Regions from separate parts of the Vibrio hyugaensis genome, predicted to be linked through region 3. Evidence: predicted binding sites of a transcription regulator. Region 3 holds the regulator's gene; each other region holds the start of a gene.
The links. The regulator CRP, encoded in region 3, controls carbon source genes, mostly activating them, when cyclic AMP is high. The targets are predictions, from matches to a motif close to TGTGANNNNNNTCACA.

Region 1: the regulator CRP is predicted to act here: its motif matches at 2,397-2,412, upstream of cdd (cytidine deaminase).
Region 2: the regulator CRP is predicted to act here: its motif matches at 1,919-1,934, upstream of cytR (DNA-binding transcriptional regulator CytR).
Region 4: the regulator CRP is predicted to act here: its motif matches at 2,470-2,485, upstream of rppH (RNA pyrophosphohydrolase).

What each region holds. Positions count from the first base shown of each region.
Region 1 covers NZ_CP025794.1:630,109-634,376, reverse strand. Annotated here, with positions in the region: gene C1S74_RS03645 (thiopurine S-methyltransferase) at 1-1, shown strand, start outside; gene purT (formate-dependent phosphoribosylglycinamide formyltransferase) at 82-1,257, opposite strand; gene cdd (cytidine deaminase) at 1,405-2,292, opposite strand; gene C1S74_RS03630 (LrgB family protein) at 2,561-3,238, opposite strand; gene C1S74_RS03625 (CidA/LrgA family protein) at 3,240-3,614, opposite strand; gene sbcB (exodeoxyribonuclease I) at 3,673-4,268, opposite strand, start outside.
Region 2 covers NZ_CP025794.1:1,927,939-1,932,206, forward strand. Annotated here, with positions in the region: gene priA (primosomal protein N') at 1-1,884, shown strand, start outside; gene cytR (DNA-binding transcriptional regulator CytR) at 2,091-3,098, shown strand; gene C1S74_RS09560 (SPOR domain-containing protein) at 3,250-3,801, shown strand; gene hslV (ATP-dependent protease subunit HslV) at 4,100-4,268, shown strand, end outside.
Region 3 covers NZ_CP025794.1:2,504,149-2,508,416, forward strand. Annotated here, with positions in the region: gene astD (succinylglutamate-semialdehyde dehydrogenase) at 1-1,243, shown strand, start outside; gene C1S74_RS12390 (DUF1338 domain-containing protein) at 1,506-2,297, shown strand; gene crp (cAMP-activated global transcriptional regulator CRP) at 2,529-3,161, opposite strand; gene C1S74_RS12400 (phosphoribulokinase) at 3,401-4,268, opposite strand, start outside.
Region 4 covers NZ_CP025794.1:1,677,256-1,681,523, forward strand. Annotated here, with positions in the region: gene ptsP (phosphoenolpyruvate--protein phosphotransferase) at 1-1,789, opposite strand, end outside; gene rppH (RNA pyrophosphohydrolase) at 1,799-2,317, opposite strand; gene mutH (DNA mismatch repair endonuclease MutH) at 2,934-3,614, shown strand; gene C1S74_RS08375 (DUF6482 family protein) at 3,615-3,926, opposite strand; gene C1S74_RS08380 (NADP(H)-dependent aldo-keto reductase) at 4,081-4,268, shown strand, end outside.

The sequences.
Region 1 (4,268 bases), 1.7 Mb from region 3:
AAGGGCTTTTCGAACCCACAGAAAGAAAAAGCGCAACCAAATTGAGCTGCGCTTTTGTACATATCGAGCTGATTAACGAAATCAGTAAACGATCTGTACTTTAGATGCGCTGTTCACTGCATCTTCAATCGAATCTTCAATAGTTTTACGGCGCGTTAAAACGACACCTAAGCGACGGCGACCGTCGATTTCTGGCTTACCAAACAAGCGAACTTGTGTTTGTGGTTGAGCCAGTGCTTTTGCAATATTATCAAAGCGGATATCGGTGGAGGTGCCTTGCCCAAGAATGACTGCTGATGCTGAAGGACCATACTGAACGATGCTGTTAATCGGCATACCAGTAAACGCGCGAACATGAAGTGCAAATTCAGACATTTCTTGAGAAATCATGGTTACCATGCCAGTGTCGTGTGGGCGAGGGGAAACTTCGTTAAAAATAACCTTATCGCCTTTAACAAACAGCTCTACACCAAAGATGCCGTAGCCACCTAGTGCATTAACGACTTTCTCTGCTGTGTATTCAGCCGCTTTGATGGCGTTGTCGGACATTGCTTGAGGTTGCCATGATTCTCGGTAGTCACCATCTTCTTGGCGATGTCCGATCGGGGCACAGAAATGCACTCCATCAACTGCACGTACCGTCAGGAGCGTAATTTCGTAATCGAAATCAATAAAGCCCTCAACAATGACACGACCAGCACCCGTGCGACCGCCTTCTTGTGCATAGTCCCAAGCCGCTTGCACGTCGTCTTCTGTTTTGATTACGCTTTGACCTTTACCTGAAGAGCTCATCACTGGCTTCACAACACATGGGATACCAACATGTTCTACTGCCGCTTTAAAGTCCTCAAAGCTATCAGCAAACTGATAAGGGGAAGTGTTTAGCGCCAACTCTTCAGCAGCAAGGCGGCGAATGCCTTCACGGTTCATTGTTAACTTAGTTGCTTTCGCTGTAGGAACAACATTCAAGCCTTTCTCTTCTAATTCGACTAATTTATCTGTCGCGATGGCTTCAATTTCAGGAACCACGTAAGCAGGTTGCTCTTTGTTGATGATCTCTTCCAGTGCCTGACCATCAAGCATGTCGATGACGTAGCTACGATGCGCTACTTGCATCGCTGGAGCATCGGCATAACGGTCGCATGCGATTACTTCCAAACCAAGACGTTGGCATTCAATTGCCACTTCTTTACCAAGCTCGCCAGAGCCCAAAAGTAATACACGGGTAGCATGAGTGCTAGTAGCAGTACCGAACATAGTGTTCCCTTACAAAATAAAGTGATGAAACAGAAATTGCAGAGGATCATACTGATTTTTACGGATGAAGCAAACGTTTGCGTATGGTTTTTGATAATAAAAAAGGCCCTACTTCAAGTAGAGCCTATCTCTTAAGCATCGTATGAATTAAACGTTCACAAAACTCACTGGAATATCAGGATTTAGTGCTTCTAGCGTTGATTGAGTATCAGCTAGGTGACTGATCTTGCCTTGTGAGTTTTCAACCAAGGCTGCTGCTTTGATGTCTTCAAACTGCTCACCCGACATCAAGATCTGAATCAGAGCAACTTGAAGTGGAGGAAGGCTAGGGTTGAACGCTGCATTCTCTGCATACGCGCCTTGGAATACGCGACCGCTGTTCATCTCAAGCGCAATACCGCTTAAGTTGTTAGTGTATGGCGCGTGGCTGATGTTCATCGCATTGACGGCTTTTTGGATTAAAGCATCGTCTTCATCACAAACAAACTCGTGCTTCACCTCTGCCATAAGACCTGACTCAATGCCTAGATCTGCTGGACCAAACGCTTCAGGAAGGTAGTGATGAAGTGACTTTTCTTCACGTTCTGGTAATTGGATCTTCAGTTCTTTCGCGGTGCTTAGTTCATTCATGAACTGACGGCAGTGACCACAAGGGCTGTAGTTGATGGTAATGTCTTTTACGCCATGTTCGCCTTTCATCCAAGCGTGGCTAATAGCGCACTGCTCAGCATGAACGGTTTGACCTAGCTGAACACCGAAAAACTCCATGTTCGCGCCAAAATAAAGACGACCTGATAGGCCGCGAACAATCGCACCTACATAAAACTCAGAAATCGGAGCGTAAGAAAACGCTGCGGCAAAAGGAAGTAGAGCAACACGAAGCTCTTTGTCTGAAAGGTTGGTAGCGTTCAGCAGCTCATCAAACTGTTGCTCAGAAATAGTGGCATCAAAATCGTCAGCGAGAACGATAGGAGCAAAATGTGTTGAAAGTGCTTCAGGAGCGCTTGCTAGCGCCTGTTCAATGCGACTTTTCATGTTGAATCCTTGTTATTGCATGGACAGTTATTCTATGCGAAAGATGGAAATGTTCTGTGCTTTGGATCACGTTAATGTCTGTAATGATGATTTACGTTACATAGTTAGAGTGAGCTCACACATGTATTCGATTGCACAGAGGCTTAACGTTATCTCTGTCCCATAAATAACTATATCAACTTAGATTCATACTGCGAATTTTTTGGAAAGGAGTTAAAGCCGGCTCAGTCTATTTACGTCAAGAAAGAGCAGGCTTTGGCATTTATCTTTATTGGTATAACCAAACGGCTAGAGCAAAGAAGCTTGGCGCAAGTATCGATGTGATAATACCGCACAACACGAGTGCGAGTGATGAAAAGGCAGCATCACCGGGTTGTTTCTCTGCGCAAGTTGCGGTGCCAAGCGCGTGGGAAACGGTACCCATTGTTAATCCGCGCGCAATAGGGTGTTTGATGCCGATAAGATTGAAGATTGGATACGCCAAAATCGCACCGAATAAGCCAACAATAAGCACAAGAATGGCGGCAACAGCGGCTTCACCACCTAAGTGGCTAGAGATCTCCATTGCGATAGGCGTCGTTACCGATTTACCCACTAAACTCGCAATTAGGCTAATATCTGCTTTGAACGCAACGGCAATCAGTGTCGCTGTCAACATAGACATCACACTGCCCAAAGAACAGGCCAGAGCAATAATACGCCAGTTCGCTTTGATTTGAGGGAGCTGTTCATAGAGTGGATATGCTAGTGCTACGACAGCCGGTTGGAGTAAGAAACTGATGTACTCGTTATCGGTATAGTAAGTCTCGAACGGTACCTTCAAAAAGGTAAGCAATGGAATTAACACAGCGATACTGATCAGTAGCGGATTCGCGATAGGATTATTGACCTTAATGGCGATTTGACGTGCTGCTAGGAAAACAACAATAGTGACAAGTAACCACATATTAGTGTTTCTCCTTCAGCAAGTAATCTAAGAACCACGCTAAGCTGACCAATACGATCAGTGAGCCGCCTACTGCACTCGCAATAATTGGCAGCGCATTCGCCAACAACATATCAAAGTGCTGCATCAAACCAACACTGATTGGGACGAACAATAAGATCATGTAGCGAATGAAAAGCGTCGCGCCAGGCTTAACCCATTCGACTTTGACGAAGCCAAGGGTCATAGAGAAAAACAGCACAAGCATACCAAGAACACTTCCGGGAACGGAGATGCCAGCGAATTTTTGAATTGTGTTGCCGATACCAAGTGCTCCCATAATAAGTGCGAGGGAAATAAGCAAATGGATCAGCTGTAGTAATCGGTCTTTAATCATTTTGACAGCATATAAAACAACAAACACACCCGAAGGTGCGTTTGAACAAGGTAAGAAATTAGGAGGCTAGGCTCTCTACGTAACGATAGACAGATTTTAATAGTGCTATCTTCTTTTCGTCACTTTCATGTTCGTGAACTAAGTTTTCTAAATTCAACATGTACTCTTCGATTTGGCTTTCGAAGACTTCACGACAATGTTGCGCCCAGCGCCTTTGCTCTTGCTCATCCAACGTGCCCGTAAAATGACGCGCACGGTAACGGAACAACAGTGGTTTAATTCGTTTATCGTCGAATTCGATATCAAGAGCTGCGAGGTTGTTTGGATCCGTTTCTCGGATGATATCCATTGCTGCTCGATCGGCTGGGGAGAAAAATCCATCGTACAGCTGCGTATCGACGTCATCGCTCTTTTCGAATTCACGCTCAATAGAGAATAGACTAATAAGTTTGTCTCGGATCTCTGGATGCTGACGAAGTAAAGCAAGATTGCTTAAGCATTTTTGGCGATCAATACCAATCAACTCTGCGTTGTCGGCTGTCAAAGTCTTTGCGGGAGCAAGAATAGGGCACTTATTCAAATGCACCAGTTTGACAGGCACAGGAAGCAAGTCTCCTAATTCATCGCGTTTGGTGTACAAACGTACTTTTAGCT
Region 2 (4,268 bases), 580 kb from region 3:
AAAGGGAAACCGGCGGACTTCGCAACGCTGCAAGAATGGCAGATCACCGAATCAGGTAAAGATAAATTAATGCAAGGCTTGGGAAGAGCTGTTAAACAGCAGCGCGCATTGCAGATGTTGGTTGATGGCGCAGTTCCGCATCAAGAGTTCATCGACCAAGAAATTCCCTCAACAGTGCTAAAGACTTTGGAAGAAAAAGGCTGGGTTGAGCGCATAGAGAAAAAGCCAACTATCACAAAATGGGGTAATCACGTTGAGCGCGATGTTGAAAAGCCCAAGGTTAATCATGAGCAGGCGCTTGCGATTGCCAGTGTGAATAGCCAAACCGGGTTTGCTTGCTATTTATTAGAAGGGGTAACGGGATCTGGTAAGACTGAAGTTTACCTCAACCTGATCAAACCTGTACTCGAGAAAGGCAAACAGGCACTCGTTCTCGTACCTGAGATTGGTCTAACACCACAAACCATTAACCGCTTTAAACACCGTTTTAATGTTCCTGTTGATGTGATTCATTCTGGATTGAATGATACCGAGCGGCTCAATGCGTGGCTTTCTGGAAGAGACAAAGCCGCCGGCATCATTATTGGAACCCGCTCGGCCCTGCTCACACCTTTTGCCGATCTCGGTATTATTATTGTCGATGAAGAGCACGATGCATCTTACAAGCAACAAGACAGTCTGCGTTACCACGCTCGTGATGTCGCCGTGATGCGCGCCCATAAAGAGCAAGTACCTATTGTGCTTGGTTCTGCAACCCCTGCTTTGGAAACGCTGCACAACGCACTTACGGGGAAATATCATCATCTGACCCTGACACAACGCGCTGGTTCAGCGGTTCCGACCACGAATAAAGTCCTCGATGTCAAAGGGCTGTATTTGGACAGCGGCTTATCGGCTCCTCTAATTGCTGAAATGCGCAAGCACCTAAAAGCAGGCAACCAAGTGATGTTGTTCTTGAACCGTCGTGGTTTCTCGCCTGCACTCATGTGTCATGAGTGTGGTTGGATTGCGGAATGTAAACGTTGCGATGCGTACTATACCTTCCATCAATACAGTAACGAGATTCGCTGCCATCATTGCGGCTCACAACAACCTGTAATTCATCAATGTCAGGGCTGTGGTTCGACCCAGCTTGTGACAGTTGGCGTGGGAACCGAACAACTTGAGTTGCAACTGGCCGAGCTTTTCCCTGAATACAAAGCCATTCGCATTGATAGAGACAGCACGCGCCGCAAAGGCAGTTTAGAAGACGCGCTTGAATCAATTCGTAAAGGCGAATACCAAATTCTGATTGGAACACAGATGTTGGCGAAAGGTCACCACTTCCCTAACGTCACCCTTGTTGCACTATTAGATGTCGATGGCTCTCTTTATAGTAGTGATTTCCGTGCTTCTGAAAGACTGGCTCAGCTATTTATTCAGGTTGCAGGCCGAGCAGGCCGAGCTAGCAAGCCTGGTGAAGTGATACTTCAAACTCACCACCCCGAGCACAGCTTGTTGCAAGCCCTTTTACATAAAGACTATCGACACTTTGCCATGACGGCATTGGAAGAACGCAAGTTAGCTCAACTACCACCATATAGCTTTTTAACGCTGTTTAAAGCCGAAGCGAACCAAAGTGAAATTGTCGAGGACTTCCTTCGTCAGGTGCGTTTTACTCTTGAATCACATCCGCTATTCGATGATTCCTGCATGGTGCTGGGGCCAACGCCTTCACCACTTGCTAAACGTGCAGGTAAGTATCGCTGGCAGTTACTTTTGCAAACTCAGCATCGCTCATTGATGCAAAAGTTATTAACCAGTGCCAAACCTGCTATTGAGTTGTTGCCAAATGCCAAGAAAGTTCGCTGGAATTTAGACATAGAGCCACAAGATCTCAGCTAGCAAACGTTTAACCATGTAATGAATTGCCTTTTAATGTGAGTAAAATCACAATAGGATTGCAATTTTTGTTAAACAGACCGTAACTTTACCTTTAGAAATGAATAGACTATTCAAATTAGTAAAGTCTAAAGTGGATCAGTCACATAGGCTTCAATTAGAACAATGACAAACGTCACCTTGGCGAATATTTTAAGAGGGTAAAAACTATGGCGACAATGAAGGATGTTGCCCAGCTTGCAGGGGTATCTACTGCGACAGTATCACGAGCATTAATGAATCCAGAAAAAGTCTCTTCTTCAACAAGAAAGAGAGTGGAAGATGCCGTACTAGAAGCTGGTTATTCACCAAATTCATTAGCTCGTAACTTACGAAGAAATGAATCAAAAACCATTGTCACTATCGTTCCGGATATTTGCGATCCGTACTTCTCAGAGATCATTCGCGGTATCGAAGATGCAGCGATGGAGCATGGCTATCTGGTTCTGCTTGGCGATAGCGGTCAACAAAAGAAACGCGAGAGCTCATTTGTAAACTTGGTCTTCACCAAACAAGCCGACGGTATGTTGCTGTTGGGTACAGACTTACCCTTTGACGTCAGCAAGCCTGAGCAAAAGAACCTACCACCTATGGTGATGGCCTGTGAATTTGCCCCTGAGCTGGAGTTACCAACTGTTCATATCGATAACCTGACTTCAGCGTTTGAAGCGGTGAACTACCTAACGCAACTTGGTCATAAACGCATCGCGCAAATCTCTGGCCCGGACACTGCGGTACTTTGCCAATTCCGTCAGCAAGGTTATCAACAAGCGTTGCGTCGCGCGGGCATCAATAAAGAACCACAATACAGTGTGATTGCAGATTTCTCCTTTGAAGGTGGAGTACAAGCCGTTCGTAAACTGCTTGAATTACCAGAGCCTCCAACGGCACTCTTCTGTCACTGTGACACCATGGCGATTGGAGCCATTCAAGAAGCAAAGCGTCTTGGTCTTCGTATTCCTCAAGATTTGTCTATTGTCGGCTTTGATGACATTCAGTTCGCGCAATACTGCGATCCACCACTGACCACCATTTCTCAACCTCGTTACGAGATTGGTCGCCAAGCTATGCTGATGATGCTAGAGCTACTTAAAGGCCATGATGTACATGCTGGATCTCGACTGCTCGATACTAAGCTTGTCGTTCGTGGTAGTGCTGCGCCTCCACCATTACGATAAGCAACGCAAGACTCCCCAAGCGACGCATTTAGCGTCGCTTTTTATTACCCACTTTCCTGCACGTAACTAACAAGATTACACGAATAGGGTGTTTTATCTTTTCAATCTGGATTAACATATTTGCCAGAATCCTTGATGACCTGAAGTAACCGTGGCAAATAGAGATTATGTAAGACGCGGACGCGGCGCTCCGAAAAAGTCTGCAAAAAAACAACCTTCAAGAAAAAAACCTTGGCGTAGTGGTCTACTGGCAATTTTGCTCGTGGGCGGTTTTGGCTATGGGCTGTATTTATTAAGCTCAGATCCTGAGCCGGAAAAAACGGTGGTTGTTGAAACACCAACAACAAATACCACCAGCAAGCCAAAGCCGAAGAAAGACATTCCACCGCCACCGAAAGAGAAGTGGGAATACGTCGATACGCTTCCGAAACGTGAAGTCGAAGTCATCGCCAAAGAAATTCAGGTATCCAAAGTTCCTTACGTGATGCAATGCGGTGCTTATAAGAACCAAAGCCAAGCAGAAGAGCGTAAGTTAGCGATCGCCTTCCAAGGTATGACAAGCCGAGTAACCAAAAAAGACGGTAGCTCTTGGTACCGTGTTGTACTTGGCCCATACAAGTTCAAACGTGAAGCAGAGAAAGATCGCCACAAATTGCAACGCGCGAAAATCGAGCCTTGTGCGATTTGGAAGGAGAATCTTTAATTCTTGCAGGCCTTAAAAATACGAAGACCAACCGAGCGATCGGTTGGTCTTTTCTTTAGAGAAGATGGCTTGAAATCGAGATTCCCCACCCGTTCAATCTTCACTCTAGGAAACGACGCGGATAATTCATCATCATTTATGCAACCCAACTCCTCTCATCCAACACCGCTGTTATCATCCTCGTTCAAAAACACAAAACATCCTGTATCTCATCGAAAAACAACTTCCCCTTGAATCCCCAATTCATTTGCCCCATATACTTAATTAAATCCAAAGAGAAATAATTAAGAGGTCGACTGTGACTACCATTGTATCTGTACGTCGAAACAATAAAGTCGTCATCGCGGGTGATGGCCAAGTGTCGCTAGGCAATACCGTAATGAAAGGCAATGCGCGTAAAGTTCGCCGCCTATACAACAACCAAGTACTTGCCGGTTTTGCTGGCGGTACCGCGGATGCCTTCACCC
Region 3 (4,268 bases):
AAAAGAGAACAGCGAAAAAATCGCCGAAGTGATTGCCAAAGAAACCGGTAAGCCGATTTGGGAAACACGCACCGAAGCGGCAGCAATGGCAGGTAAAATTGCGATTTCCATCCGTGCTTACCACGACCGTACGGGTGAAGCTGCACGTGAAGCCGCAGGCAACCAAATTGTATTGCGCCACCGCCCACTGGGTGTGATGGCGGTATTCGGTCCTTATAACTTCCCAGGTCACTTGCCAAATGGCCATATTGTGCCAGCACTACTTGCTGGTAACACCGTTGTCTTTAAACCGTCTGAGCAAACGCCATGGACGGGTGAACTCGCTATGAAGCTGTGGGAAGAGGTCGGTCTACCAAAAGGTGTGATTAATCTCGTCCAAGGCGCGAAAGAAACCGGCATTGCGCTTGCGGATGCGAAAGGCATTGATGGCGTGCTGTTCACCGGTAGTGCAAACACAGGTCATGTTCTGCATCGTCAGTTTGCTGGTCAGCCGGGCAAAATGCTGGCGCTTGAAATGGGTGGCAATAACCCGATGGTTATCTCGGATAACTACGGCGACCTAGATGCGACGGTTTATACCATCATCCAATCGGCTTTCATCAGTGCAGGTCAGCGCTGTACTTGTGCACGTCGTCTTTACATTCCATTTGGCGACAAGGGTGATGCCGTCATTACTAAGCTGGTGGAAGCGACACTCAATATTAGAGTCGGCCAACCATTTGCAGAACCTGCGCCATTTATGGGACCACAGATTTCGGTCGCGGCAGCTAAATTCATTCTGGATGCACAAGCAAACCTACAAGCACTTGGTGGAGAAAGCTTGATTGAAGCGAAAGCAGGCGAAGCGGCGTTTGTTTCTCCAGGAATTATTGATGTGACGAACATTGCTGAACTGCCAGATGAAGAGTACTTCGGTCCACTTCTGCAAGTAGTGCGCTACGAAGGGCTAGAGAAAGCGGTAGAACTGGCTAACGATACACGCTTTGGCCTTTCTGCGGGTCTGGTTTCAACCGACGACCAAGAGTGGGAATACTTCGTGGACCACATTCGTGCCGGCATCGTGAACCGCAATCGCCAGCTAACGGGCGCAAGTGGTGACGCACCATTTGGTGGTCCGGGTGCGTCGGGTAACCTACGTCCAAGTGCTTACTACGCAGCAGACTACTGTGCGTATCCAATGGCATCAATGGAAGGACAAGAGGCGGTCTTGCCTGCCACATTGAGTCCGGGTGTAAGCCTGTAATAGAGAAAACGAAGCGGTGACAAAGTATCGCCGCTTCTCTCTGCCGGAGCTATTTACCAAGTTAGGATTCTGGTAAGCGCGCTGGCAAACGCCAAAGGCGAGCTTAAGACTCTCCAGTGCGTGTTGACTGACTGGCACTTATGCCACACATACCGTCACAGGTTGATGACCGCTCGTTCGTGATTCTGGACAGCCTCCGGGCTGTGAACGAGCGGTCAACTTCTCTTACCCCTAACTCTACATTGCATAACAAGGAGTCGTTATGACGCCCGATGTGTTATTTGAATCGCTATGGCAAGACTACATTAAACGTCTTTGTCCTTCCGCTGCTAAAGTCCATCAACTTCTTCAAGAAGATGAGCCTCTGATTAATGACCATATTGCTCTACGTACGTTTAATGTCGATCCCCTAGGCATTGAAACGTTAGCGAAGCCATTCTTGGCGGTGGGCTACAAAGCCTGTGGTGACTACGTATTTGAAAGCAAAAAGCTGGTAGCAAAACATTTTGAGCACCCAGATCCAAAACAACCAAAAGTCTTCATCAGTGAATTGAAAGTGGATGAGTGCTCACCAGAGCTACAAGCCATTGTTCATAAATTGGTAGAGCAGGTTGATGCTTCTAAACTGACAGGCAGTGACTTCTTATACGGCGGACGTTTGTGGAACCTCGGCTATGCTGACTTCCAAACCTTGGCGAAAGAGAGTGAATACGCTTCTTGGCTTGCTGCGCACGGTTACGGAGCTAACCACTTCACAGTGAGCGTTAATCAACTCAACCAGCATCAAGAAGTGAAGCAAGTGAACGACTACCTACGCACTGCTGGTTTCACCATCAACGAGAATGGCGGTGAAGTAAAAGGCACGCCAGAGGTGCTACTAGAGCAATCATCGACCATGGCAGACAAAGTGCCAGTGACCTTTACTGAAGGCGTTGAGGTGATTCCTGGAGGCTTCTACGAGTTTGCTAAGCGCTATCCAATGGATAACGGTGAGTTGTACCCAGGATTTGTGGCTGCATCGGCAGATAAGATCTTCGAAAGCACCAACGGTTAATAGATACGAGAACGGGCTATGCCCTATGAATTCGGAAACGCTTCGCCTCGGGAGGCTTTAACTCTCGGAATCTGAGAGGGCTATATCTCGAAGGACGAAGTCCGCTCTCGGAACGCAGTGTTCCCAATTCTCGGCTCTTTGTTTTCCGTTCCCTATTCTCAGCTCTTAAAAACAAAAAAGCCACCAAACTTGCATTTGGTGGCTTTTAAATTTTTTAAACGTTAATCGAGATTAACGAGTTCCGTAAACAACGATAGTTTTACCGTGCGCAGAAATTAGGTTCTGCTCTTCTAGCATCTTCAAGATACGACCTACTGTTTCACGAGAACAGCCAACGATTTGGCCGATTTCTTGACGAGTGATCTTGATTTGCATGCCGTCTGGGTGCGTCATCGCATCTGGCTGTTTAGCAAGGTTCAGAAGAGTCTGAGCGATACGACCAGTTACGTCTAGGAACGCTAGGTCACCCACTTTTTGGCTAGTAACTTGTAGACGACGAGCCATTTGCGCAGAAAGACGCATTAGGATGTCTGGGTTAACTTGGATAAGTTGACGGAATTTCTTGAAAGAAATCTCAGCCACTTCACAAGGAGATTTAGCGCGAACCCAAGCTGTACGCTCTTGGTCTTCTTCGAATAGACCAAGTTCACCAATGAAGTCGCCCTGGTTTAGGTAAGAAAGGATCATTTCCTTACCTTCTTCGTCTTTGATAAGAACCGCAACAGAACCTTTAACGATGTAGTACAAAGTCTCTGCTTTTTCGCCCGCGTGAATTAGCGTGCTTTTTGATGGGTACTTATGAATATGACAGTGTGAAAGAAACCACTCTAATGTTGGGTCGGTTTGAGGTTTACCTAGAACCATAATATCTCACTTCCTCTGCAGGGTACGCTTGCGCTATCCATATTTTAGCTAAGCCTGAATTGGCCTACTAGAATAAGAGCACTTTTTATATGCTGCAAGCTCTCTTGTGTTTCGGTTAGAAATAGTATCCTTTTTCGAAAACGATTTCTTGATTTTAATCGTGCCATCATTGAGATTTTGTAAGCAAAACTGTGCACATGATCACGGTATGAAAAGTAAACACTACGATGGCAAGGTTTTTAGCCAATTTTCCCTGTTTCGATAAGTTGCTGCAGAATCGGCCTTACTATGAGCTCCATTGCAAAGCTCATCTTACCGCCCGGTACCACAATAGTATTGTGGCGAGACATGAATGAGCCATCAATCATTGCCAGTAAATAAGGAAAGTCGACATTCTTTATGCCGCGAAGGCGTATGACAACAAAACTCTCATCTAAACTTGGGATGCCTTTGGCATTGAGTGGGTTGGATGTATCGACCGTTGGGACACGCTGAAAGTTGATGTGCGTTCGAGAGAACTGCGGGGTGATGTAGTTTAGGTAGTCATCCATTGAGCGCACGATCGAATCCATGACCGCTTCTCTTGAGTGGCCACGATCGCGCGTGTCACGGACGAACTTTTGAATCCATTCTAAGTTGACGATTGGCACCATGCCAATTAGAAAGTCGACGTGACGTGCCACATTGACATCGCCATCCACCACGCCACCATGCAAGCCTTCGTAGAACAAGACATCACTGTTTTCTGGCAGATCTTGCCAAGGTGTAAAGGTGCCCGGCATTTGGTTATATGGGACCGCTTCATCAAAGGTGTGCAGATAACGGCGCACGCTGCCAGTGCCATCTTCACCAAACTGACGAAAGAACTCTTCTAACCCCGGAAAGTCATTGGCTTGTGGACCAAAGTAACTGATGTGTTTGCCTTGCTCGCGGGCTTTACGGATTTCGACGTCCATTTCTGGACGAGTAAAACGGTGAAAGCTATCGCCTTCGACCCATGCAGGTTTGACGTTCATCATATTGAACATCTTGCGGAAGGCTTCAGATGTAGTGGTGGTACCGGCACCGGATGAACCAGTAACCGCAATGATTGGATGTTTAGCTGAC
Region 4 (4,268 bases), 830 kb from region 3:
CTTCAATCATTACCCCAACCTTCGGCGCTTGAATACGGTCATCAAGTAACACGACTTCGCTGTAAGCTTGGTTAATCAGCGTAATAGCATCATCCAGCTCTTTAATACCAGAAACCATCGGCAGTAAGATGCTTAGATTACCACTTTCCGCACTCGCCCTAAGCATCGCACGCAACTGGATCAAAAAGATATCAGGGTGATCCAACGTAAAACGAATACCTCGCCAACCCAAAAACGGATTATCTTCTTCAATCGGAAGATACGGTAACGGTTTATCACCACCGATATCCAGCGTACGCATTACGACTCGTTGATTTGGATAGCTATTGAGGATTGCTTGATACTGATGATACTGCTCATCTTCCGATGGAAAGTGATGCTTAAGTAAAAAAGCGATTTCAGTACGGTACAAACCCACGCCATCCACACCAGAGTTGATGGCAATATTGCTATCCGCACTCAAGCCCGCGTTGAGCATGACTTCAATCGGATGGTCATCTTGTGTGATCGCAGGTAGTGCAAGATCTTTGTTCACCATCGCGAACAATTCAGATTCTTCACTCACTAAGCTGCGATATTCACGCAGCAATTGACGGTTCGGTTCTAAATAGATCTCGCCAGTGTAGCCATCGACAATGCCCTTCTTGCCGTTTACCGCGCGAGTATTAATGTTTGCGCCCATAATGGCAGGAACACCCAGCGCACGAGATAGAATCGCAGCATGAGAGTTCGCCGCACCTTCCAGCGAAACAACGGCAAGTAAGTGCTGTTTTGGTATTGAAGCAAGTAGCGTCGCCGTGAGTTCATTGGCAACTAAAATCACTGGGCGATCAATCGAGGCATGCTCTTGCTCACTATTATGTAAAAAGTAAAGCAAGCGTTGCCCAAGCTCGCGAATGTCTTGAGCACGTTCACGTAGATAAACGTCTGACATACGCGCGAAGCGGTTTGAGTAGGTTTCGACGACTTGTCGCAATGCCCAATCCGCTCGGTCGCCTTTTTCGATCTGCTTCTTAAGATCACCACGCAACATTGGATCGTTGAGTAAGTGGGTAAAGAGGTCAAAAATAGCTAACGCGTCTTTATTGATTTCGCTGTCAAACTTCTTACGCATACGGCGAAAGTCATTCAACGCTCTTTCCACAGCAACCGCCAAAAGTTCATGTTCCCTTTCTTTATCTAAGGCAGAGGCAGGGAAAACATCACTTAAATTAGGTTGAGTATTATCAAACCAGAACTCGCCGATAGCGACACCAGTCGAAGCTGGAAGCCCCTTGATAACAGTAGGCTTGGAGGCGAGTTGCCAGTGACCTAAGTTTTGCGCATGCGCAATCAACACAGCAAGCTGCGCAGATAAGGTCACAAGGAAAGACTCTTCCATCTCACTAAACAAGCGTGGGGTTTTCTGCTGGATAACCAGAACACCGAGCACTTGTTTACGATGAATGATCGGCGTACCTAGAAAGGAGTGGTAAACCTGCTCACCGAGTTGAGGGAAGAATTTAAAATCAGGATGGGTTGAAGCCTCAGCTAAGTTTAGTGGTTCCGCACTGCGTTTGACTAAACCGACCAAGCCTTCGTTGAAGTTGATATGAATACTATCGCCTTCAAAAATAAGGCCTTGAGTTGCCATTAACTCAAGGCGCTGCATTTCATCATTAGCTAGATAAATAGTACAACACTCAGTGCATAGGGCTGCGCAAGTCTCTTTAACCAATATATCCAGTGCCAGATGCACATCATCGACTCTGGAGACTTTCTCAACTATTTCCCTTAGCTGACTGAGCATGTTGATCCTCTATCTACGTTGCTTTTTTCTTTTCCCTTTCGTCTTACGCTCTCGAAAAGGCATGGCTAAAGATGCAAACTCTTTCATCGCACGACGATAAACGTCTCGCTTGAAAGAAACAACTTGCCTAACTGGATACCAGTAGCTTACCCAGCGCCAACCATCAAATTCAGGGGATTTCCCACGCTGCATATTGATGCGGGATTCATCGCATTCTAATCGCAGCAGAAACCATTTCTGTTTTTGGCCGATACAAACAGGCTTGGAGTCCCAACGCACCAATCGCTTTGGTAGCTTATATCTTAACCAATGACGACTTGTTGCGATGATCTTAACGTCTTTTTTCGTCAGACCGACTTCTTCATATAACTCCCTGAACATGGCTTGTTCAGGTGTTTCACCTTCGTCAATCCCACCTTGTGGAAATTGCCATGAGTGTTGCCCGTATCGTTTAGCCCAGAAGACCTGACCATGGTTATTACAGATCACAATACCAACATTAAGTCGGTAACCATCGCCATCTATCACCGGCTAACCTCTATGAATAATTTTTTATTACCGTGATTTTTCCACATATCCCCATTACTAGCAAACTTACTGATGTGATATGAGCAAGATTTATTACCTTTTGGCCTTTTTTGGATATCTTTTAGACAGACATTATTTTATCAACACAAGATTGAGACATAGCCCACATTTATTCACCTTTTCTGTGAATAACTTTGTGAAGAAATCATTATCAATAAAGATTTTTGTTCAAAACCATTACAAGCAATATTTTCCAACCACAAACAAAACAAACATAAGATATTGATTATAAAAACATAAACCCAAAAATGGCGATTTAACGATCTTTATTTTCCTGATGATCTTTTCACCAAATACAGATCGGTCAAAGATCGCTCAATCGGTTATTTATCCACATTGAACAGGTAGGACTTCATGACATCTCAATAAAATCAAGTCTCAATCCATCTTTAAACCCCTGTTTATTCATCCAGCCTACATGGAGATCCTATTGGTGGCTTTCTAATCTGTGGATAAGTTATGAATTGATCATTCTTAATCCAGCTCGGTGAAATCTTGGACAGTCGATTTTGATGAAATTTGGTAGACTAACGTTTTCCCTCATCACATTGCCGTTATGAAACCAGAACCACAATCCGAAGCTGAACTGATGGAGCGCGCACATGATATTGCGGGCTTAAGCTTTACAGAGCTTGCCGAAGAGGCAGGAATGGCTGTTCCTGAAAACTTAAAACGCGATAAAGGCTGGGTTGGGCAATTACTGGAATGGCATTTAGGTGCGCCAGCAGGAAGCAAACCGCAACAAGACTTTGCCAAGCTTGGGATCGAACTAAAAAGCATTCCGATCAGTTATTCAGGTCGACCACTAGAGACAACGTTTGTCTCTGTCGCTCCATTGACTGGGGTTCAGGGACTCACGTGGGAAACCAGTCACGTTCGCAACAAACTGTCACGAGTACTGTGGGTACCTGTAGAGGGCGAGCGCGAGATTCCTTTGGCAGAGCGAAGAGTTGGTAGCCCATTGATATGGTCACCCGATCAAGAAGAAGAGTTAATTCTAAAAAATGATTGGGAAGAACTGATGGAATTGATCGTGTTGGGTAAGTTTGATCAAATTTCCGCCAGACATGGAGAAGCGCTTCACTTGCGACCTAAAGCAGCAAACGCAAAAGCACTAACTGAAGCTTACAGCTCAAATGGTAAACCGATAAAAACCCTGCCCCGTGGTTTCTACCTTAGGACACAATTCACCGAACAGATATTATTGAAGCACTACATCAACGCCCAATCAGAATGATCAGTGCGTCACGAGTGACAACTCAATATCACAGTACGAGGCTGTACCTTCACTGCCAAACTCATCGTAAGCATTGTGCAGCCTCAAATAAGCTTTATCTATCCCCAACCTCAGCAGTTCTTCTTTCACCAGATCCAATGAGCCGAAATGAATCGGATCTTCACCGTCTTTGATCGGTTCAAGTTGGTGTTTGTACTCCACTGCTAATAGGTAATCAGAGACATCAGAACAACCAATCACAAAGACCTTAGGCGTTTTATAGGAGTCTTTGTGATAGCCATGCAACCACATGTCGAGTTGATGCTTCTGCATATTGCACCTCCTTTACAAGATCCTTTAAGTCTAGTTACCGTATTGATAACTTTCGAGTTAACTACATCGCGAAACTTAAATCATTTGCGACAGCAACTAAAAATCCCCTATATTGGAATGACTTATTCAGTCGGTAACTCTTCAAGGATGTGAAATGCAATATACAAAACTACCGCACTCATCACTCGAGATCAGTAAGATCTGCCTTGGCACTATGACGTTTGGTGAGCAAAATACCGAACAAGAAGCTTTTCAACAGCTCGACTTTGCCCTCGATCATGGGGTGAACTTCATCGATACTGCCGAGATGTATCCCGTACCACCGAAAGCAGAGACACAAGG